Linked DNA regions of Coraliomargarita algicola. The protein of the gene in region 2 interacts with the protein of the main gene of each other region in a pairwise test. Links are inferred from orthologs where the notes say so. Each region holds a gene or a part of one and is shown on either strand. Other genes may lie near its edges.

Region 1 (3,324 bases), 1.8 Mb from region 2 along the record:
ACTACTGGAATCTTACCGGCGAGGCACTCGTATCGACGTCACCAACTGTCCCCTACAAAAAGCGATCCGATAGCCGCGCGGCACGCAGCAGCGAGGCGTAAGAACCGGGCAAGCAGGCAACGAAGCTGGGGCTACATCTCGCCTAAGACGCGGGCAGCTTCTTGCACGTCCTTATCACCACGGCCGCTGAGATTGCCGATAATGATTTGATCGGGCGACATTTCGCGGGCGCGCTTCATCGTGTATGCGATGCCATGGGAGGATTCCAGCGCGGGCACGATGCCTTCGATGGCACAGAGATCTTGAAAGGCTTGCAAGGCTTCCTGGTCCGTTGCGTAACCAAAATCAATGCGGCCTTTTTCTTTATAATAGGCGTGCTCGGGGCCCACTGCGGCATAATCGAGGCCCGCCGAAACAGAGTGCGTCAGGTCAATTTGTCCTTCAGGGCTCTGTAGTATCCATGTTTTGGCCCCCTGTAACACGCCGAGCTGACCGCCTTCGAAGCGAGCCGCGTGATGTCCACGCTTGATCTCGCGACCACCGGCTTCGACGCCGGTCAGGCGCACGCCTAGATCCTTAAGAAAGGCAAAAAAGATACCGATCGCATTGGAGCCACCTCCGACACAGGCGGCGACTTCGTCAGGCAAACGACCTTCCTTTTCCATAATTTGGCGGCGACACTCCTCACCGATCACGCGATGAAAGTCGCGCACCATCATGGGGAAAGGATGCGAGCCTAGCGCAGAGCCAATGATATAATGAGTGGTGCGGATATTCGTCACCCAATCACGCATGGCTTCGTTTACGGCCTCCTTCAGAGTCTTTTGCCCCGCGGAAACACCACGCACCTCGGCCCCACAGAGACGCATGCGATACACATTGAGCGATTGTCGACGCATATCCTCCTCGCCCATGTAGATGACGCACTCGAACCCCATCTTAGCACACATCGCGGCAGTCGCGATACCGTGCTGGCCCGCCCCAGTCTCTGCGATGATACGCTTTTTGCCCATGCGTTTGGCCAATAGGGCCTGCCCGAGGGCGTTATTGATCTTGTGCGCTCCGGTGTGCAGCAGATCTTCGCGCTTGAGATAAATTTTGGCACCACCGCAATGCTCTGTCAGGCGATCCGCGAAATAGAGATTGGTCGGACGTCCGGCAAACTCACGTAGTTGAAAATCCAGCTCCTTTTGAAACTCGGGATCTTTACGCGCGGCATGATAGGCCTCTGTCAGCTCAAAGAGCGGCGTCATTAAAGTCTCAGGCACATACATGCCTCCATAGGGCCCGAAGTGGCCGCGGGCATCAGGGAGACTAAGTGGATCGACTTCGAGTTCTGGCATGACGGTTTGCATACAATAAATACGGCTGTGAGCGGACGGTTTTGTCAAGCAGGCATGTATCACACCGAAGGCAGGCGCGCTTCAAACTCACCAATATCCTCTGGCGTATCGATGCCGATAGTCGCTTGATCGGTCATGCCGACGTGTATGCGATAACCATGCTCCATGGCGCGAAGTTGTTCAAGTTTTTCAATCTGTTCCAAGAAACCAGGCTCCAGGCCCGAAAAGGCACGAAGAAAATCTGCTTTATACGCATAGAGACCGAGATGTCGATAACAAGGGTTCTGCGCCAACCATGCCGCATCCACTTGGCCCCCGGCATCGCGGACAAAAGGTATGGGCGAACGCGAAAAATAGAGGGCGTAACCTGAGCGATCACGCACCACTTTCACTTGATTGGGATTTGCAAAATCCTGCGGGCGCTCAAAGGGGACAGCTAATGTCGAGATCGCAGCCTCGCCAGAGAGTCCCGCAGCCAGCGCACGGATCTGCTCTCCTGTGACCAGCGGCTCATCGCCTTGCACATTGATCACTGCGGACGCACCAATCGCAGCATTGGCCTCAGCCAAGCGATCTGTGCCACTCGGATGATCGGGACGCGTGCGCACTACATTAAAGCCCGCCTCGCTGAGGCAACGCTCCAAGGCCTCATCATCCACCGCAAAGTAGAGCGGGAACTCAGGCGCGACTGCACGAATACGCTCGGCCGTCCACAATACGATAGGCTTGCCTCGAACAGGATGCAGCAGCTTTTGAGGAAAACGTGTCGAAGCGAGTCGAGCAGGCACAATAATAGAAGGTGTCTTTGACATATCGCCTAACATCATCATGAAACTTTGCCAATGAACAAGGAAATCAGTGCAAGCGATGCGGCAATTTTACGGGCAAATGATCCCCAAACAGTCTTTCTCGATGTGCGGGAAGACTCTGAACTGGCGATCTGCCGTATCGAGGGCGCACTCCACATACCAATGGGCGAAATCCCGGAACGCCACAGCGCTCTGCCCCAGGACGTGCCTTTGATTGTATTATGCCACCACGGGATGCGCAGCATGAATGTAATCCAATACCTCCGTGCAAAAGGCTTCGACAACACCATTAACTTAAGCGGCGGCATCCACGCTTGGGCGCTCGAAGTAGAGCCTGAGATGCGTCGCTACTAGCAGCGCATTGATGAAGAACTACTTCGAGGTCATCACGTAGGCCCCGTCCCAGTTTGCCGGGCCACCGGACCTCAAAAACTCTCGGCAACGTGCCGCAAGCAGTGTTGAGGGCGTCGTCGGCGCAAAGTTGCGAAAGGGCTCATCGAGCTCCGATGCCTCAAAACCTTTAAGCGCAGCCTCCCAGTCCCCCTTAAAGTAATCTAGCAAAGCCGCCTCGTAGGTCGCTTTACAGGCAGCGCTCTGCGCAGTAACGACCGAGTCCTCCCAAAGTTCATACATTTCAACAGGCTGACGACGTCCCTTCACGACCACCCGATCCAGCTTACGATAATTCAAGGCGGTGCCCTCCACCAGCGCGGCCTTCAATGTCGTCTCCGTAACCATGGTATACACACCGTAAATCTTCGCCCCACTTTCGCATCGCGCGGCTAAATTAACCGAATCCCCCATCATGGTGTAATTAAAGCGCATCTCGCTCCCCATGTTTCCAATCACGGCACGGCCGGTATTGACACCGATACGCGTGCGCATACTCAACACGCTCTCAGGCCATTGCCCCGACTCAGCCCACTTCACACGTAAGGCAGCGTGACATTCCTGCATCTGCACAGCCGAAACGCAGGCCCGCGAAGCATGATCCTTCACTGGCACTGGCATGCCAAACATTGTGACGATTGCATCGCCAATATATTTATCCAAAGTGCCCGATTGCAACTGGAAGACTTCTGTCATGGCGCCGAGGTATTCATTCATCAAAGAAACCAATTGGTGCGGGCTCAATTCCTCAGACAACGCGGAAAAACCTTCCACATCCGAAA
Region 2 (3,221 bases):
GATTGAATGAGTCAATCCATGGTTTGAGAGGCAGCGTGTCGCGTCTGAGTTTAACCTCTCACGGAGCAAGAATGAGGGGCTGAAAAACAGGTCATGTAATTACCTTTGTGGTGGGTTATTGACTTAGTTCTTGATGGGCTGCGCTATTGACGTAGTTTTGCTAAATGCTTCTCATCGAAACACCGATTTATACGAAGCAAGCCAGCGGTGGGCATGGGAACGTCGTTCGGAGCGAAGCAACAAGACCGGGCGCAACGCGAGTAGGACCACGTTCAATGCCAAACGATGAAAAATGTATTTTAACCGCCCGTTCCCTGCGCTCACTCGAGTTCGCGGAGGGCGCAAAGGAGTTAGATGCGTTCAACTGGCGGGGCCACCATCGATCGCAAGTAGACCACAAATGTAATGAGCTGCCCCGTTTTGAACGCTGTGAGGCGTTTGACGCCACTGATTTGTGAAGTGTCGTAGCGTGCAGATTTATCAAACGTTCAGAGGCCTTCGCCGCATCCTCTTCAGTTTTTGCGGGGTAACCCGCTGCTATGCTCTAGCTTCTACGACGACTATTTCTCCCATGCAAATTTTTGGAAGGGCGCGTCCACTGGAGTTGCCGCAATGTGATTCACGTAGTTGCTCATCACTTTTTGTGAAAGACCTAGCACGATTTCGAACAACTGACGTTGTGCATAGCCCGCATCATAGAATCGCTGGGTTTCTTCCTCAGTGATCTGTCCGCGACCTCGCACCATGGCGAGCGTCGTGTCGTGCAAGACTTGAAGCTTTTCATTGGGCATTGCGGTGCGGTTTCTGAGTGCTTCTGTTATTGCGGAATCCACGCCCATCGAATTCGCAATGAAGCTGTGAGCCGGCACGCAGTAGTGGCACTCGTGCTCCACGTTGATCGTCTGCCATACAACCGTGAGCTCATCCTTGTCGAAGGACGAATTTTGAAACAACTTGTGTAGCACTTGGTAGCCTTCCAATAGCCCCGGGGCCTCTGCCATGACGGCATGTAGGTTCGGAATCATTCCGAAGGCTTTGATGGATCCTTCGAGTAGCGCTTTGCTAGCTTCAGGTGCAGTCTCAAGTGTATGTAGTGTGATATTGTTCATTATTTTGTATGTTTTCGTTTTTGGTGATTAAGAATGTTGATTTGAATGAATACGAGTAGACCAGTCGTCTACTTATTCCGTAAAAAGAGGGAATCTATATTTTTCGTGCTAAACGCTCGCGGATGATAGCGACTGCATGGCGCAGGGGAGCGACATCGCGGATGATGGCAGTGCGCTGCTGTGCGCCTGCCCAGAGATCGAGGATGAACTGTGCTTCAGATTCTGTATTCAGTTCTTGGGATAGGTATTGTTTGGAGACTGCTTCGTCTACGACTTCTTTGAAGATCGCAATCATTTCGCCAAAGCCATCGGCCAGCGCCTCGCGCATGCTCTCGCTGGTGTTGACAACTTCGATGGCCACCTTTTGCAGCAAGCAAGGGCACTTGCAACCTCCATCGTGAATGTCTTCGATCCCTGCGTTGAGCATGAAAACCAGGCGTTCGACCGGGTTTTCTGAGATCTCAAGATTCGCGAGGATTTGATGGCGCTTGCTGTTCGCTTGCTTGGAGTAGTGGCGTAGCACCTCGACACCAAACTGTTCCTTGGACTTGAAATAGTGGTAAAACGAGCCCTTGGGCACATTCACCGCAGAGAGTAATTGATTCAGCCCCACTGAGTGAAAACTCCGTTCCAGCATGATCTCAACCCCCGCATCTAGAATACGCTCTCTGGTGTCTTGTTCGCTCATTTGAATGCACTAATTAGACCAGTCGTCTAGTTTGTCAATTCAAAGAGCGATTTTTAGCGGAACAAGAGGCGAGGAGGGAAAGCCAATCGTAGGAAATTCGGGCAGCTCTGCTGGCATTCGATAGCCGTCCACTTCGCTTCATCAAAGATGCTGCGATCGTTACGATTCATGACCTGCACGCGTTACAAACTCAGCGAGCATCGTGAGAATCTCAGCACAAGGGGAATGACATGACATCTTTCGAACTTCCGTCAGTATTTTTTGAGGCATTTTTTGTTAAGGTTCATCTTCCATTCAGTTGGAGAGTGTTATTGTTCCGCCTCTTTCATTGGGTTGTGAGACCAGATTGGCGGTTTTCACGGCTTTCATCATTACCGTAAAAGATGTATCAGAAAATGTACATAATTCATTGTTTATCAATTGAATCATACGCTAAGCGTATGATCCTTGGGAGTGTTGCTGTGTTGTTGAGTAGCGTGTTTGCAGATGCCGCGGTGCTGTATCTCGGCGATTATACCGACTCTACAGCCAAAGTTGCGATTGCTCCTGAAGTATCAGATATCGGTTCTCTCTCTATTGATGGAGAATCAAGTATAAGCACCACTGACCGTATTGTAATCGGTCAGAATGGATTTGGTGAGGCGTTTATGGACGATGAGGCGCAATTTGTATCAGATAAGTTTTTTGTCGGACAAAATGAATTTGGTGAGGGGGAACTTACGGCTTTGGGGCAGTCGTCAATTAGTGCTGTAGATATATATGTTGCGTATGAAACCGGATCGGAGGGTACAATTACGCTCTTGGAAGCAGCGAGCGTGAGCGCCAGTTATAATTTGATCATCGGTAACGCGAGCAAAGGCAGTTTAATCATGGGTGATAACAGTCAAGCTGAAGCCACCGCGTCTATCTTTATTGGTCCTAATGGGAGTGGGACGCTGGAAGCTGATGGATATGCTAGTTTTATTTCTGAGCAGTTTACGATCGCATCAGGCAATAGCGGCACTGGGGTCGTAAACTTGAGTGAAAATGTAACTGTAACAGCGCGCGAGGATGTTAAAATTGGGGTCAATGGTTCAGCAGTTATGAACCTATCAGATAATGTAAAGATCGATGCTACAGATGATGTTTATATAGGTTATTCTGGCGAGGGAGAATGGAATGTGACCGGCTCGGCGATTGTTACCGCTGGCGATGATATCACATTGGGGCGGAATTCCGGTTCCAGAGGTGTGGCTACTATTAGTGACAACGCGAGTGTGAGTAGTGGGTATTTTATTGTCGGTGATGAGGGATATGGCGAAGTGCATGTTTCAGACAACGCTACTTTGAATGTGTCGCAGGGAGCGTATATTGGCTTGTTTGAGGAGGGGAGCCTCTCGTTCTTCTCTGGAGGGACGGGGCAATTCGATTCTGTGAATTTGGGC

What was found.
Region 1: the proteins of SH580_RS02345 (region 2) and kdsB interact in binary tests that used the Escherichia coli proteins (3 or more experiments, as listed by UniProt). The link is inferred for Coraliomargarita algicola from one-to-one orthologs.

Annotation. Positions count from the first base shown.
Region 1 is NZ_CP138858.1:2,410,251-2,413,574, forward strand. Bases 280-3,276 are described here. They hold kdsB (3-deoxy-manno-octulosonate cytidylyltransferase), read right to left. Parts: upstream 2,156-3,276; coding sequence 1,403-2,155; downstream 280-1,402. Other genes in these bases: trpB (tryptophan synthase subunit beta), read right to left, coding at 280-1,343; SH580_RS09590 (rhodanese-like domain-containing protein), read left to right, coding at 2,186-2,506; SH580_RS09595 (CHASE2 domain-containing protein), read right to left, coding at 2,525-3,276. Also shown: more of trpB, read right to left, coding at 132-279; more of SH580_RS09595, read right to left, coding at 3,277-3,324. UniProt on the Escherichia coli protein: Activates KDO (a required 8-carbon sugar) for incorporation into bacterial lipopolysaccharide in Gram-negative bacteria.
Region 2 is NZ_CP138858.1:598,467-601,687, reverse strand. What follows is about bases 1-2,894. They hold SH580_RS02345 (TetR/AcrR family transcriptional regulator), read right to left. Parts: upstream 1,798-2,894; coding sequence 1,204-1,797; downstream 1-1,203. Other genes in these bases: SH580_RS02340 (hypothetical protein), read left to right, coding at 2,181-2,894; SH580_RS02350 (carboxymuconolactone decarboxylase family protein), read right to left, coding at 561-1,109. Also shown: more of SH580_RS02340, read left to right, coding at 2,895-3,221. UniProt on the Escherichia coli protein: Involved in response to both electrophiles and reactive chlorine species (RCS). Represses the transcription of the nemRA-gloA operon by binding to the NemR box.